DNA from 3 places in the Hahella chejuensis KCTC 2396 genome. Region 1 is predicted to be linked to each of the others. Evidence: riboswitches for the same ligand, from Rfam matches in the RefSeq annotation. Region 1 holds a riboswitch; each other region holds the start of a gene.
The links. A riboswitch is a leader RNA that binds a small molecule or an ion and turns the genes downstream of it on or off. The one in region 1 is predicted to bind cobalamin.
Positions count from the first base shown of each region.

Region 1 (5,439 bases):
CTCAAATCTATTTCTTTAATTTTGAAGTCTTCCGGATCACTTGGATTAACCACCCAGATGGAAGACGCACCATAACGAAGGACATACGCCTTCGTTTCACTAACAAATAAGATATCGTATGGATTACTTAAAGACTTACCTGGATCATTGGTCGATACCTGCCACTCAGGAACTCCACCCGGACGGTCAAAACTATATTTAGTAATATTATCTTGACCAAACTTACCCAAGCGATAAAAGTAATCCCCCCAAACAGCAACTGCGATGTCAGACTTGTCTGAGCCAGCATAACCTTCCTCAACATCATAAGGAGAAACGGCTGAAGCAATAGATATTTCACTTGAGTCAAAATTTGTAGAAATGTTAGCGATAACTGCGAGGGTCTCTGATTTTGGAGTTGTGCCTGCAGTACCTTCAACTCCACCACCTCCGCATCCATTCAGTAATAAGACAAGCGCTTGAGATAGACCAATCCATCCTAATATTTTGTAGCTTGTTGGCATGACCGAACCCTCTTTTATTAAAAGTAAGCCATTAAAATAAATGCATTAAAGACACAAAGAAGTGACGCCCAGGAGAGGGGAAACCATTAAAGGCTTCAACAACTTCATCGGTCACATTGTTTGCGCTGACTTCGACAGTAGTCTCGCCATCGGACCAGCGTCCCACCACATCGACAATGTTCTGATCTTCCACTTCCGTTTCCTGAGCGCTGTCGTAATAAGCCCCGGATTCATGGCGATACTCGACGGAGGTGGTGATGCGCCCGATACTCCAGGCGGCGGATAAAAAGTGGGAATAGGTGTAAGCGCCCGCCAGTTGTTTGCCGTGCAGATCGCGAGCGTCTGACAGGTTTTCTGTGTCCTGGGCGGTGCTTCTGGCGATAAACGTCCAGGCGGGAACAGGTCGATACATGGCGTCCACTTCCACTCCGCTAACCCTTGCTTTGCCAACATTCTCAAAGCGGCCGACTCCCCTTGAGTCATAAGAGGGGACGATAGCATCTTTTAAATCCCGATAGAAATAGGCCGCTGATACACTAAAACTATCTACGCCCACTTCAAATCCGATGTCACCGTTCAACGCTGTTTCCGGTTGCAACTCACTATTACCAATGAAGAATCCTCTATCGCCGAACTTCTCCGCTAACTGAGGGAACCTCACATCACGGGATGCATTGGTCTTGAGCGACAACCAATCTGTCAGGCGGTAACGAACGCCCGCCTGCAATGAGTGATACTGAGCGCTGTCGGAAGCCGTCTCCACGCGTCCGCTCATGGATGCAGCAGGGGTTTCATCTTCAAGAAAATATTGGCGCGCACTCAGCCGCACCAGCCAGATGTCTTCCGCGTCCGCCCACTCGTCCTGTACTCCCAATAAATAGGTCATGCGCTCAAAGTCCTGCTTTTGGCTGCGTCGGGTCAGGTCCTCTTCTTGATAAGTTTCCTTCCGCGCCTCCAATGTAGCGGAGAACAGATGCAACCCTAATGAATAGGAGCCATACAGCTCTGCGCCGACCACATCCGTATTTGCTCGTGTTTTCTGCACGCCCAGGCCGACGCGGCTTTGACTGTCGTCATATCGTTCTTCCTGGGTGGACCAGAATATACGCCCGGTGTAATTTTCCCGCGCATTTCTCGCGAAACTCAGTTTGCTCTGCAAACGAGTGAAATCCGTATCCAGACTGGTTCGCGTACTCTCTAAGTTGGCGATATCAGGCAGATGCTGATCTTTATTGAAGTGTTGCGCCATCAGTTGCAGATCCGTACGATCCGACAAGCTTCGCTCCGCTGTCAACATGCCGTTGAACTGACTAAAGTCCGCATTACGACGGCGCTCTACACGATCATCGTAGGGATTAAATTCAGTTTGATTATTGTTCAGCATCTCGAAATCGTTATCACTGCCGAGATAATCGAGAGAAGCGAGGTAGTTTGTCTCACCTACGCTATCGGCGAAAGTAAGCGCCCCTTTGCGACTGTTAAATGATCCATACCCAAGGGCCAATTGCTTGATGGGCTTGCTGAAGCGAAGGGATTTGATATTGATCGCGCCGCCGACCCCGGAGTAGCCCAGCTGAATCGGCGTCGCGCCTTTATAAATTTCAATCTGCTCAATGCCGCTCAACAATATCTGGCTCAAGTCCACCGCGCCGCCAGTGGCGTCGTTTAGCAAAACCCCATCCAGATAAACATTCACCTGCTTACTGGTGGAGCCGCGCAGATAAACAGCCGAGTAAGATCCCAACCCACCGCTCTGCCGCACTTGGACACCGGTTTCATTCTTCAGCACATCCGCGACGGTGGCGACTTTCGAGTCAAATTGCTCGCGCTTGATCACTTTCACGAAGCCAGTCTGATATTCCGCGTCAATCTCATCCGCAGATGGCGCCTTGGCTTCGACGACAACAGGCCCCAACTCTTCCGCGCGAGCGCCGGTCAGTTGAGAGCCAACTAAAAGCAAAAGGGTTACAAGCCTCATAATGTTCCGACAAGAGTAGCGCCAGTGAATGTAATGGTTGCGCAGCGGAAACAAGCAAAGAGGGAAAGGAGTCGAGTCAGACGAATCCCGGCAAAGCCCTCCGCTATGCCACGCGATCAGCAGGCGTCAGGCCGGTCTCCGGGCTCATGAGTGGCGTAACCGGCGACAACGTCTTCCCGCGAATCCGCAGTGACAGGGGGTTGTCGTTTGACTCATTTACCGTTGCGGGGGCAGCGTCGGATTTTAACCGACTTCCCGTTTCATCCCGTGAACGAATGTTCGTGGGACACCTGATGCAATGGGGCGTAAGCTAAATGGCCGCCCCGGCAAAGTCAAGGCGCACAAAGCGCCTCACGAAAACAACAGGCTTCAAGGTGACGACAACCTGTTGATAACTATCAAAATGTAGTCTCGCCCCTGTTCCCAATAAGTGAGGAGCGGAGTTCGCTCGCTTAGCTATCGGAGCGGAACAGACAATGTTTGGCGTAATCCGTCGCCTCATTCGCCGTCCAGTCACCCTTCGGCTTGGTCGCCATATCCTCACACCAGTCCTTGCTCCCCACCTCAGGAGAACAGCCAGCCAATGCGCCCAGACTCAACCCCACCACCAATAGCCAAGAAGATACGCGTTTAATCGCCATAGTAATCCCAAATATCAGGTCATCAATTCATCTTTAGCGAGCAAGTATACAGGAGAGGACTGGAAATTGGAGTGATTGCCGGCTCCGAGCCATCGACCTATCTGACGATACAGGTTTCCAGCACAAGCAAAGCAACGCTAAAGCAGTGTGTTAAGGGCATACTTCAGATGCGTGCGCGTAAAGTGAAACGTTCAACCACACCCCTGAATATGTTGTTCCACAATCCTGATATCCCATGCTTTCAATAAAGTAGACTACCGACATTTCCATCCACCAACCTATAAAAAGTAAGCATAAAAAGGCTGCGAAAATAATTCCTCCCTGCGCTTTTTTAAAGAATGCCGAACCTAATCTCCGGTCGATCACTCCTGTGATAATGATAACCGTGACGACAAGCGGCAATAGCAGGTAACGCACGCCGCTCTTAACCTCAATTGTGCTAACCCCATTGGCTGCCGCCTGCTGTTCTGAATAAACGATAGATATGAAATGAAAGACGAAAGCGGCCGTCAGTAGCTGTAAAAGAACAATAAGCAAAATTTTGCCGTACCTAGACTTCATCACTGATCACTCACACGGCCTGAACAAAAGGCTTACAATTCATAATATTCACCGTACAAATGCAACATTTGTTTTGGCTCGACGGAAAGTTTCCAGGCCAACATCCCTCTCCTCCAGCGACGCCTATCACTATTTCGATTTGCATCTCAAAAAGTTACTCTTTTCCGACTTTCGAAGTAAAAGGTGCGAGCACAATGCAACTGAACCAACTGACTTTCTTCCTCCAACAAACCCTCACGGATGAAAGGTTTGATAATGCTGAGAAGCAGGCGTTGCTGGCGATGCTTGAGACTTTACAGCCGGATCAGGTGCGTTTTATGCGTAATCGCGCCTTTGAGTTGACCCGTCCATTGATCGTCAATGGGGGCGATGAGGCGCTCAGGGCGTTGAAATGGCTGGAGCGGGTGATCAAGGCTTTGGACTCAGGCGAAGAGGAGAGTAACTTAACGCGAGCCTACTTTAGTCCCGGGGAACAATGTCGTCGCGCAATCATAGAACGCATACGCAATGCTCAAAGCAGCCTGCAGATCTGCGTGTTCACCATTTCCGATGACAAAATCGCGGATGAAATTATTAACGCCCATAGACGGGGGCTGAATATTCGGATTATCACGGACAATGACAAGTCCTTCGATCGCGGCAGCGACATCGATCGATTTAAAGAAGCCGGCATTTCTGTGAAGATGGACGATGAACCCCACCATATGCATCATAAGTTTGCGCTTATTGACGATGGCCTGCTTATCCACGGCAGTTTTAACTGGACCCGCAGCGCCACTACTTATAATCAGGAGAATATCGTCATTACCGACCACCCCGGCCTCATCAGGGAGTTCTCAGGGGAGTTCGCCAAGTTGTGGCGGACATTCACCGACTGAGCCTTAAGCTTGAAAGGAATCGTCATTAAATCTCCCTCGCTAATCGCCAGCCGTTATTAGCAATGTATAGACAAATTCTGCAGATTGTCATTTAATCAGAGGAAGGCCCGGCCGGAAAAAAATCCGACCTCGCGCCGTCCAATCCAACTGACGGCCGCCAGATTAAGCCGGCCACAAGCCGGTAGAATAATAAGAGTGCCATGGAATACACCCTTCCTGACACGTCACGAGGTGAGAAAATGGGCAAAGGTACAAAGTATGTTGCGAGAGAGCCTGACGCATCCGGCTTTATCGCCTACCCCGATTCGGAACACGCCGTCTGGCGTGAGCTGATCACACGACAACACAAGGTCATACGCAATGTGGCCTGCGACGAATATCTTCATGGACTGAAGTTACTGGATTTACCCGAAGACCGTATCCCCCAATTGGAGGAAGTATCCTCCGTATTACGCCGTGAAACCGGTTGGGAAGTGGCGCAAGTGCCTGCATTGATTCCCTTCGATACCTTCTTCGACTTACTCTCAAATAAGAAATTCCCCTGCGCCACCTTTATTCGCACGCCGGATGAAATGGATTATTTGCAAGAGCCGGACATCTTCCATGAAATCTTCGGTCACTGCGCCATGCTGACCAATCCCTACTTCGCGGAATTCACCCAAATGTACGGCAAACTGGGTTACTCAGCCTCCAAGGAAGACCGCATCTTCCTGGCGCGGCTGTACTGGTTCACCGTCGAGTTCGGGCTGATGAACTCCGCCGCGGGACAACGAATTTACGGCGGCGGCATTCTGTCCTCTATCGGCGAGACGCAATATTGTTTCTCCGATACGCCGGAACGCCGTCCCTTTGATATCGTGGATGTGCTGAGAACGCCT
Region 1 is NC_007645.1:950,663-956,101, reverse strand. It holds gene HCH_RS33555 (hypothetical protein) at 1-503, opposite strand, end outside; gene HCH_RS04350 (TonB-dependent receptor plug domain-containing protein) at 535-2,481, opposite strand; cobalamin riboswitch at 2,593-2,790, opposite strand; gene HCH_RS04345 (DUF3012 domain-containing protein) at 2,934-3,122, opposite strand; gene HCH_RS04340 (hypothetical protein) at 3,273-3,683, opposite strand; gene HCH_RS04335 (phospholipase D-like domain-containing protein) at 3,878-4,561, shown strand; gene phhA (phenylalanine 4-monooxygenase) at 4,801-5,439, shown strand, end outside.

Region 2 (5,439 bases), 1.1 Mb from region 1:
AAGTTCCTCCCGCCAGACTGGAGGCGATGATGAAAGCCATTGTTGGCTTCAGCATTGATATCGAAACCTTGAACGGCAAGTTCAAACTCAGCCAGAATCGTAATCCGCAGGACCGGGCTGGCGTGATTGCGGGGCTGTTGACGCAGCCGGACGAGAACTCCCGGTTAATCGCGCAGCGGATGCAGTTGCTGCAGAAAGACTAACGACAATCAGAGGCGATAACATGGACTACGCGGCGGCCAGACAGACGCTTTTAAGTAAACCTGAAGCCATTGAAGATTTTCCGTTCGGGCCCGAGGTGGCGGTGTTCAAGGTCAGGGGAAAAATGTTCGCGACCCTTGGCGTGGAAGACGGCGAAGGGCGCATGAACCTGAAGTGCGATCCCGTAGAGGCGTTGGCGTTGCGGGATATCTTCCCCTCTGTAACGCCGGGTTATCACATGAATAAAAAGCACTGGAATACACTGGCGCTGGATGGCGGGGTGCCGCCTGGAGAAATCGAACGGATGATCGATAACTCCTACGCGCTGGTGGTCAAAGGCCTCACCAAGGCGGACCGGCTGGCCCTTGAGCTGCGCTACGGCAGGGAAACCCTGTTCCCCGCCTGAGCGTTTTCGGCATTCAGAACCGGCAGTTGGACGGCAAGTAAGCCGGTTCAATATCCGTCTTGTTGGCGCCGATGGCCTCCATCCCCTCAACCGCGGGACTATGCCCGCACAGCCAGGTCATCGGGCTGGCGGGGCTGCCAGTCACAATGGCGGGACGGATGGTGAGATATTTGTCCTGCAGACTTGCATTCACCTTGTTGCCCAACTGAACATGAAAGGCGCCGTTCTCCAAGGTAATGTTCTGCACAAAGTTGCCTAATAACTTGTTGGGCGCAGGAATACCTGCGGCGGCGTTATCGGTCGGAAAATCGCCTTTGTATTTGTAATACTCTTTCACCTGATCTCGCAGTTCGCCCACGATAGTGACCGCCTCAGTGACTTGCGCCCGAGTGACGTAGACCTGATAACTGGGCAGGGCGATGGACGCCAGGATGCCAATGATGGCGACCACGATCATTAATTCGATGAGGGTGAAGCCGTTTTGCGCTGTGTTAGTCATAATTCTGCCTTTGATGAATAACGGTTAAAAAGCGGAGCCTAAGCCGAATAACGGGAGGTAGACGGCGATGATGGCCGCTCCCACCACTATGGTGACCAGGGTGCTGACGCCTGCGACGAATTTGGTTTTGAAGGAAGCCAGCGCCGCAGAGTACGCGACATTGAGACGCTCGAACTGATACGCCAACTCCTGTTCCAGCGCGTCAGTTTTCAGGGCGATCATCAGATCCAGGTATTCCGGCTGCGAGAACTTCTCTTCCGGGCTGGCGCTGGAACAGAGCTGCAATGCTTCACGTAAGGAGGTTTCCGCATCCAGACCGGAGCGGTTAAGCAGGTAGGCGTTGGCGAGCCAGATATAACGCAGATGGGCTTTGGCGATAGAGGACAAGCCTGGGAGGCGTTGCATGAAGTCCGGCATGGGCCTCAACCGTCGAATACAATCGACCGTCTTGAACCCAATCCAAAATAGCGGAATCAAACCGATCAAGACGAAGATCCAAACCGACTGAAAAGTCTCCATGCCGGATATCAGAGTCAGCGTAAATGCTGGCAGTTCCATGTTCATTTCACTGTAGAACGCCTGAAATCCAGGTAACACCTTGATGAGCAGGACGCTGAAAACAATGATGGCGACCATTAACAGGGCGAAGACGTAGCCAAGCAGACTTTGCACTCCGTCCCAGACGCCCCGCCAGGAGACTTCCATGGCGTGAGAGTGGGAGATATAACGTTCCAGAAAGCCGGATAGCGAGCCGCCTTTGGCGCGCACAATGGCGGCGAGTCGACTTAAGTCGTAGAAGGGACTGTCCTGATAAGGCGTCGCATGTAAGCTGACGTCACCCTGTAATACTTTTTTCAGTTGCTCAACCTGAGGCTGTGCGTGAGCCGGCAGGAGAGGCTCCAGTCTGGCCAGCGCCTGTTCCAGAGAAAGCCCCTGTTGAACCTGATGGTTCAAATGTCGCAACAATTGGCTCAGATTCGAGTTTGGCGAAGAAATAAGGATCACGATTTAACCTCTACAGATATAGGGGAGTTGCTCCGGAGGCAGCGAGCTTTTGTCGTCGCCGTAGACTTTGCGTGGACCCGAGTGCGCTGATGCGCATGTCCAGCCCAGGGTGCGCAATGCGCCATCAGGATTGCTGACGACCGGTCGAAAGCTGATGGTCCTTGGCGCTTCTCCCGCGCGAGGGGAAAGGGTGAAGTGCAAGGCGCCGTTTGGATCTAGTTCAATATGCTGGAAATAAGTCGGCTCGACATTACTCAAAGCGTGCAGCCCTTCTCTGTCAGGCCAGACGCCGGAGTAAGCGTACGCTTCCGCTATGTCCAGTCTGGTCCCCTCCAATAAGCCAAAAGCTTCGGTCAGGCGGGATTTGATGATCCCGTTACGTCCGGCGTTCAATGCAAACGTCAAAGCGATACAAACAACGGCGATGCAGGTGAGTATCTCCAGCCAACGAAAGCTTTCGGCAGTCTGAAAAGAGGGTTTTAAAGCGAGGGGCGCGCCTCCAGATTGCGGCGGCGGGCTGACTTCGAGTGCAGAGACGCCGGCGCTCGACTGGGCTGGAACAGCTATGAACTGCTGATTGATCCACCGCGCCCGCCAGTTCAAATAGGTCAGAAAAGGAAAGGCGGACAGAATAAACAAAGGATGCAATGCTTGCGCGAGAGTAGAGGCCGCTATCACGGCTGCAATGTAAAGCGCGCTGGACCATGGACCTAGTAGAGGGTCAGAACGGCCCGCCAAGGAGGAACTGCGTGCGAGATTGCCAATCAGAGAAGGAATGAAAAAGTAAAACAACAGGCCACGCAGCGGCGGCCAGATGGGATCTCCAGATATTAGCCGATACTTGCGCCAATTCATGTAATGCCAGAACAGTTCGTACACGCCCAGCGTTAACACATACAAAAGACAGTGCAACCACATAGGCGGCGCAAAATAGGGCGTCAGTTTTTCTTTGAAAAAGCGGCGGCGTTCAGGCAAAGCCAATCCTTAATGCGAAAAAGAAAATTATTAGCAGTTTAGCTGATTTGCATCCTGGATTACTTTGGATTCAGGTAATTACCCGTTTATTTTTGGGATGACAATGAGGTTGGGCAAAATTCGCCTGTTAGGTCGCCATGAAAATCTTGGATATGTGAAGGTTGACGTTAGGGACATCAGTGTGGTTTCGCTGTATTGACTGCGTCGGTTTACTGTTTAGAATGGCCGCCTTTTGGGAATTCTCATGGATTTGAATCTAATCATTGGCGTCTTGATCGAGAGTGCTTGCCTGTTCGCCGCGGCCAAACTGCTGAAAGTCTCGCTGGCGTTTATTGAAGCGTTCTTGATCGTTCTTACGGCGGCTTTGATTGTACACTTTGTCTATGGTCTTCTTGGCTTTCTTCTCGCGCTGGGGTTTTATTTGGTGGCGTTGAAGTTAATCACCAAAGCGGATGCCTATTCAGAGATTTTTATTCTTACCATCATCGGCGTGGGCGTCCAAGCGCTACTGAAAAAGTTCTTATTCGCCGTCATTCTTGCCTGATTTCATCCAGTTTGCCTGCGGCTTTGCTGCATCGCCTTTACGCTACATCTAGTATTTACTTTTAATATCTAAAACCATATATTGTGCTCCAGCTATGGTTCACGCCTGTTCACAGGTTGTGCTAAGAGGGAATCCGGTGAGAGTCCGGTACTGACGCGCAGCGGTGTGGGGGAACGAAAGCGACGCGGGTGAAAACGCCCACGCACTGTCCTGAAAGTGGATGGGAAGCGGTCGCCGTAGGTTCTAAAAAACGTGTAAACGCCCCCGAGTCCGAAGACCTGCCATGCTGAAGTTTTCATGCCTTCGCGACTCAGGGTAATGATAAAGCGCCGCTCTAAGCGAGGCGATTTTCGTCCTGTCTGTGCGTCGCTTTATGTCCCGGTTCGCGGAGGTTCGGCCAGAACACGCGATAGAGGACAATCCCATGACCGGCAGTTTTTCGTCCCCCAGTGAGGCGCGCGCCTCCAGCTCCCCATCTGTTTCATCCGAGTCACACACTCATAACGCCCTGCTGCAGGTGATCAAACGCACCGGTCAGGCTGCGCCGTTTGACGACCGCAAAATCGCTATGGCGGTGACCAAGGCGTTTTTGGCGGTGGAAGGACAGTCCGCGTCCGGCTCGCCCCGTGTGCGGGATTCCGTAGAAAAACTGGTTAAAGATATCGTGGCGCGTCTGCGTCGCCGCAGCCCGGAAGGCGGTTCGGTGCACATCGAGGAAATCCAGGATCTGGTGGAATTGGGCCTGATGCGCGGGGGCTTTCATAAAGTGGCCCGCGCCTATGTGCTGTATCGTGAAGAGCATGCCCGTCAGCGCGCGCCGGCGCCAAGCGAACAGTCAGGGGAGACGCATCCCGATATCAATGTGAAATTCGCTGATGGCTCGGAAGCGCCTTTGAACATGGGACGTCTACGTACAGTGATCAGCGATGCCTGCGCGGACCTGGACGGCGTCAGTGAGGAAAAAGTGCTGCAGGGCGCACTGAAAAACCTGTACAACGGCGTCAAGCATAAAGACGTCAACGCTGCCTTGGTCATGGCGGCGCGTCCGCTGATCGAAGAAGAACCCAACTACTCCTATGTGTGCGCCCGCTTGTTGCTGGATGGTCTGCGCGAAGAGTCTCTGAGCTATCTGAACATCGCAGCGTCCGCGACCGAGGGCGAAATGGCGGAGCTTTATCCCACCGCATTCCGCGCGATTGTTGAGCGCTGCGTAGAGCATGAATTGCTGTCGCCAGAACTGCTGAAATTCGATCTGGAGCGTCTGGGCGCCGCGCTTAAGCCGGAACGTGATCGTCAGCTCACCTACCTGGGATTACAGACCCTTTATGACCGCTACTTTATTCACTGGCGCGAAACCCGTCTGGAACTGCCGCAGGCGTTTTTCATGCGCGTCGCCATGGGATTGTCGGTGCAGGAAGACGATCCCAATGCCCGTGCGATTGAGTTCTATGATCTGTTGTCCTCTTTTGATTACATGTGCTCTACGCCGACCCTGTTTAATGCGGGAACCAATCGTCCGCAGTTGTCGTCCTGCTACCTCACCACAGTGCCGGACGATCTGGAAGGCATCTACGGCGCGATCAAGGATAATGCGCTGCTGTCCAAATGGGCGGGCGGTCTGGGCAACGACTGGACGCCAGTGCGCTCTCTGGGCTCCCATATCAAAGGCACTAACGGTAAGTCTCAGGGCGTAGTGCCGTTTCTGAAAGTCGTGAACGACACGGCGGTGGCGGTGAACCAGGGCGGCAAGCGTAAAGGCGCGGTGTGCGCTTATCTGGAGTCCTGGCACCTGGATATCGAAGAGTTCCT
Region 2 is NC_007645.1:7,044,559-7,049,997, reverse strand. It holds gene HCH_RS31295 (FMN-binding negative transcriptional regulator) at 1-203, shown strand, start outside; gene HCH_RS31290 (MmcQ/YjbR family DNA-binding protein) at 224-607, shown strand; gene HCH_RS31285 (pilin) at 621-1,106, opposite strand; gene HCH_RS31280 (type II secretion system F family protein) at 1,131-2,111, opposite strand; gene HCH_RS31275 (pilin) at 2,115-3,086, opposite strand; gene HCH_RS31270 (hypothetical protein) at 3,331-3,630, shown strand; cobalamin riboswitch at 3,709-3,931, shown strand; gene HCH_RS31265 (ribonucleoside-diphosphate reductase subunit alpha) at 4,055-5,439, shown strand, end outside.
Region 2: linked by a shared signal. The riboswitch ahead of HCH_RS31265 (ribonucleoside-diphosphate reductase subunit alpha) and the one ahead of HCH_RS04350 (TonB-dependent receptor plug domain-containing protein) in region 1 are both predicted to bind cobalamin.

Region 3 (5,439 bases), 1.6 Mb from region 1:
GCGCATGCAGCAGCGCCTGTCGCAGCGGCGTACCGCCGCCAGCGGGAAGTTCGTTGAGCAGGGCGGCGATATCTTTGGGGGCGCGTCGGCAGGGTATCACCCACTCCGTGCGCTGCGCGCCAAACGCCAGCACGGCCAGTTTCTCCCGCGCCAGGTAGGCCTGTCGGGCCAATCCCAGAATCACCCCTTTCGCCTGCGCCAGCGCGCGTTGACTCAGGGTGGAGGCGGAGGTGTCCAGCAGGACGCAGTTCAGGGTGTCGCGACTGTGGCGACGGGGTTGATAGCGTATTTCGCGCAACCCGTCGTCCCGATTGTCGGGGTGGACGAGCGTGGCGAACCAGTCCGGCCGTGAGGACAGCGCCTGCCAGCTGCGTTGCGCGCGACCGAGGGCCGAACCTTGTCGTTGTTCCGCGCCGCCGCGCTGTGTGTCGCGACGAGAGGACGGAGAACGTAGCGTTGGGATCTCGGGCAGTTGTGGCGTCACAGGCTTGTCCGCCGCCATCCGTTGCGGCGGCATGCCCCCCCAGTCGCCGGCGGTTCCGGAAGATGACGAAGAAGATGAATCTCCTCCACTGTTGGCGCTTCCGCCACCTTGAGGGGGCGCGGCGCCAGTGGGGGGAGGGGGTGTGTCCTGATGTTTGGCGCGATGGCTAAGCGCGAACGAACGCGTCGCCGCTACGTCTTCCACGCTGACCTCGTCGCGTCCGTTCCAGGCGGCGTGGGCGATGGCGGCGCGGCGCCAGCAAATGTCCGCGCGCACGCCTTCTACGCTGGCGGCGAGGCATTGGCTGGCGATATCCCGTTGTATATCTGTTGGGCAGAGAACCTGCGGCAGGCGTTCGCGGGCGGCGGCGATGCGGCTTTTCAGCTCTCGTTGCGCATCGCGCCATTGCGCCCGAAACGCGTTGCGATCCTGTTCGAAGGCCAGACGCCGCTCCACAATAGCCATGCGCTGTTCCACGTCATAGGTTTCATCCAGCGTGACCGCGAGACCGAAACGGTCCTGTAGCTGCGGACGCAGTTCGCCTTCATCCGGGTTCATGGTGCCGATCAGAATAAACTGCGCCGGATGGCTGTGACTGAGGCCGTCCCGCTCGACAAAGTTCACGCCCGAGGCCGCCGTGTCGAGCAGGGCGTCCACCAAGGGGTCGGGCAGCAAATTGACTTCATCAATATAAAGCACGCCGCCGTGAGCTTTGGCCAACAGGCCGGGGTTAAACTGCACGCGTCGCTCGCCCATAGCCTGTTGCAGGTCAATGCTGCCGATCAGGCGCTCTTCCGAAGCGCCCAGGGGCAGAGTGACGAATTTGTCCGCCGCTTCCGGCAGCAGATCCGCCAGTCCCCGCGCCAGTGTCGATTTGGCGGAGCCGCGCGGACCGCTGATCAAGACGCCGCCCAGATGAGGATTGATGGCGGCGAGCAGCAATGCGGTTTTCAGCGGCTGCTGGCCGACAACCGCGGCGAAAGGGTAGGCGGCGGGGGCAGCCTGGGCGGCGACGTCCATTGACTCAGCGCGCCTGCAGCGCAGCGTCCTGGCTGCTCCAACGACGCAGGAACCAGGCGCAGGCCAGCCCGACGATCACCCAGAACAACGCGTTGGTCAGGGTGGCGGCGGTGATGAATTGATGATGCAGCATCTGTAGCGCTTGCAGAGCCTGTGGGTTGGCGGCGGCGAACTCCGGCGCATTGGCGTGCGGCGCGCCGACCAGGTGGGGAATAATCAGCAGAGGCAGTCCGCCCAGCTTTTTCCATCCCGGCGCGAACGCCAGCAAAGCGAACCCGATAGCGGTGACCAAGGCGGTGGCGATCCACCACAGCTGGCGATTTTCCAGCGCGGCGGCCTGCATACCGGGAATCTCCGGCGGCAGTCCCAGGGCGGGAGCGACAAAGAACACGCCATAGCCCGCCAGTCCCCACACTAATCCCGCGCCCCAGCCTGCGCCGCTTTTGCCGCTGAGTCTGGCGGCGTACATACAGGCCAGCATCAGGGCGCTGAAGCCGATACCGGCGAGCACGTTGGCAAGCAGGGTATACAGGGTGCGCTCCAGGCCGTCTTCCGGGGCCCAGGCGTCTTCGTCATGATGATGGCCGCCAGCTTCGGCGCCGCCGTGGTCGTGCTCATGATGGGCGTCCGCCGCCGCATGCTGGTGATCTTCCATTACGACCGGCTCAGGCTCCTCGCCGCCTTCGTAGGTTTCCGCCTCCAGAATGATACTGGTGACCTGGGAGTGTTGTACGGCGCTCAGCAGGCCGCCAGCCAACAGGCCGACCAGCAGCGACGCCAGGATAATACGCTGAAATAACATGTCTCTTCCTCATGCGATGCGTCGTCGTGCGTGTCTTAAAACCTGTGCGGAGTTGACGCGGACGAACGGACGTCAGGCCCTGTAGGAGCCAGGAGAATCAGTATTTTTTAGTGACAGGGGAAGGCAAACGCATGCCGGGTGTCGTGGGCGGCGTTGTGAGCCGCATCCATGGACAGAAAACCCACTGCGAACAGAATCAGTCCGCCGAAACACATGGCGCCGATAAGTTGTAGCGCTGCGTTATTGGAAGCCAGCAATGGAAGAGAGAGATTTTTAGTTTGCATGATCTGCGCACCTACCCGTACGAACTGCAGTGGATAAAGCAAGGCCGGTCTCCGGGCTTACGAAAGGTCGAAGCATTTTCGACACAACATTTGCGCCTTCCCATGTCAAAACTGACGACACAGTGGCGTTGGCAAATTACTTTCGATTACCGTTGCGGGGGCAGCACTGGATTAGCGTAACGCGCACCAGATTTCCCGATTATCTCGCGGTCGAGCACCTTGGTCAGCGGGATATGCTATTGGCTGAATGCGGGGGAAGTCAACAAGTTAGCGGGTTGCAATGCGCGTGGACCATGGTGAGAATAGGTCGCCTCATCATGAGCCTGGCGCATACCGACCGATGGAAACATTGCTGATTCTTGTCCTCGCCCTGAGTTTCGACGCCCTGCTGGGAGAACCGCGCCGGCTGCATCCCCTGGTTGGCTTCGGGCGTTACGCCGGCTGGGTGGAAGGGGGCATCCGCATCGCCGACTTCTCTGCGCCAACGATGCGCGCGCTTGGCGCGGCGGCGTTGACGGCCGCTATTCTGCCCTGGACGGCGTTCGCCTGGCTGGCGGGCGAGTGGAGTGAATCTTCCGCCTGGGTGCGTATCCTTTTCTCCGCTTTCGTACTCTATCTCGCTATCGGCTGGCGCAGTTTGCTGGATCATGCGCGCAGGGTCGCCGCGCCGTTGCGCAGGCATGACGCGGACGCGGCGCGGCGCAGCTTGTCCATGATCGTCAGCCGCGACACGGCGGGACTGAGCGAGGAGGAAATCGCCTCCGCCGCCACGGAATCGGCCCTGGAGAATGGCAACGACGCCATCTTCGCCGCGATCTTCTGGTTTCTGGTCGCAGGCATTCCCGGCGTGGTGTTGTATCGTCTCAGCAATACGCTGGATGCAATGTGGGGCTATAAGAATGCGCGTTATGTGAATTTTGGCTGGGCGGCGGCGCGATTGGACGATGTCCTCAACTGGATTCCCGCCCGCCTGACCGCCTTCAGTTACGCCTGTTGCGGCGCCATGGACAGCGCCCTGCAATGCTGGCGCGCTCAGGGCGCACACTGGAAAAGCCCCAATGCGGGACCGGTAATGGCGGCGGGCGCAGGCGCGCTGCGGGTGCGGCTCGGCGGCGCGGCGACTTATCACGGCAGCCTGCAACAACGGCCGTTGCTGGGCTGCGGCGACGCCGCCTCGGCGCAATCCATCGAAGGCGCCTGTGCGCTCATCAATCGCGCTCTGGCATTGTGGACGGCGACGGTCGCCTTGGGAGCATGCGCGCTGTGGCTGTGGGGAGCGGTTTGAATGAACGGGAACGACTTCGATAACGGGGCCGGCCATGCGGGCCCTCAGGCGGAAGAGCCGGTTCCCGTCCATGGCGGCGACCTGGGAAAGTACAGTCAACTCTACGGCATTGACCCTGATGACTGGCTGGATCTGTCCACCGGCGTCAGTCCGTTTCCGTACCCATTGACGAGCATTCCGGCGCAAGTCTTTCGGCGTCTGCCTTATTTCGATCCGGCGCTGCAACAGGCCGCCAGCGCTTATTACGGGACGGATTCCCTGCTGGCGATTCCCGGCGCGCAATGGGCGATTCAGCATCTGCCCGCCTGCTGCGCGCCCGGCGCAGCGGCGCTGCCGGACGTCGGTTATCGCGAGCATGAGCATCACTGGCGTCGTCAGGGTTTCAACATCGTCCACTATCCTGCGGGGGATCTGGCGGGGGCGGCGGCGCGTCTGGCGCAGACAGAAAACTTGCGCGTGCTGGTGGTGATTAATCCGAATAACCCCGCCGCCCGTACGACGCCATTGGCGACGCTGCGTGAGTTGGCGCAGGGACTGCAAACTCGCGGCGCGGTGCTAGTGGCGGATGAAGCCTTCGCCGATGCGGAGGCGGATTCCAGCCTGCTGGGCGAGACCTTGCCGGAGAACGTCGTTGTGCTGCGCTCCTTCGGCAAATTTTTTGGCTGGCCGGGAGTGCGTTTGGGATTTGTGGCGGCCGCGCCTTACTGGCTAGCGGCGTTGCAGCGCCAGCTTGGTCCCTGGACGGTGAACAGCGCCGCGCAATATGTGGCGACGCGGGCGCTGCGCGATGAGGCCTGGATTGTCGCCATGCGCGATAAACTGGCGCGAGTGAGCGAGTCATTGCAGGACCTGTTGTTGGCGCAGCCAGCCTTGAAGACAGCGCTTGAATGCCGCCGCACGTCGTTGTTTGTTTCCGTGTTGACGACAACCGCGCAGGCCGAGCGGATTTTCCAACGTTGCGCGCAGCGGGGAGTGCTGATCCGCCTGTGGCGGGTGAATGCCGAGCTGGCGTACTTACGGTTTGGACTTTTTGACTTGGAGGACGCTGGTCTCGCAGGGAGACTGACCGCCGCCCTCGATAACAAATAAGGCAATTCATGACAGACAGCGGCTTTTCCCCTGAAGAAAGACAGGCGGTGTATCGCGCCATCTATGAGCGACGCGATATGCGTCATTTCCTGCCGGACCCGGTGGACGACGCGACGTTGGAGCGCATTCTGCAGGCGGCGCATCATGCTCCCAGCGTGGGCTTCATGCAGCCCTGGCGCTTTATTCGCGTCACCGAACCCAGTTTGCGCCGGGATATCGCCGCCACGGTGGAGAAAGAGCGCTTGCTGACGGCGGAGGCGCTGGGCGAACGCGGGCAAGAGTTCATGCGTCTGAAAGTGGAAGGCGTGCGTGAGTGTCCGGTATTGCTGGTGGTGATGCTCACGGATCGCCGCGAAAAATATATCTTTGGCCGTCGCACCATGCCGGATATGGACCTGGCCTCCGCCAGCTGCGCGATTCAAAACCTCTGGCTGGCGGCCCGCTGCGAAGGCGTCGGCATGGGGTGGGTGTCGTT
Region 3 is NC_007645.1:6,596,136-6,601,574, reverse strand. It holds gene HCH_RS29185 (ATP-binding protein) at 1-1,504, opposite strand, end outside; gene HCH_RS29180 (CbtA family protein) at 1,509-2,306, opposite strand; gene HCH_RS29175 (CbtB domain-containing protein) at 2,414-2,590, opposite strand; cobalamin riboswitch at 2,615-2,827, opposite strand; gene cbiB (adenosylcobinamide-phosphate synthase CbiB) at 2,931-3,875, shown strand; gene cobD (threonine-phosphate decarboxylase CobD) at 3,876-4,964, shown strand; gene bluB (5,6-dimethylbenzimidazole synthase) at 4,973-5,439, shown strand, end outside.
Region 3: linked by a shared signal. The riboswitch ahead of HCH_RS29175 (CbtB domain-containing protein) and the one ahead of HCH_RS04350 (TonB-dependent receptor plug domain-containing protein) in region 1 are both predicted to bind cobalamin.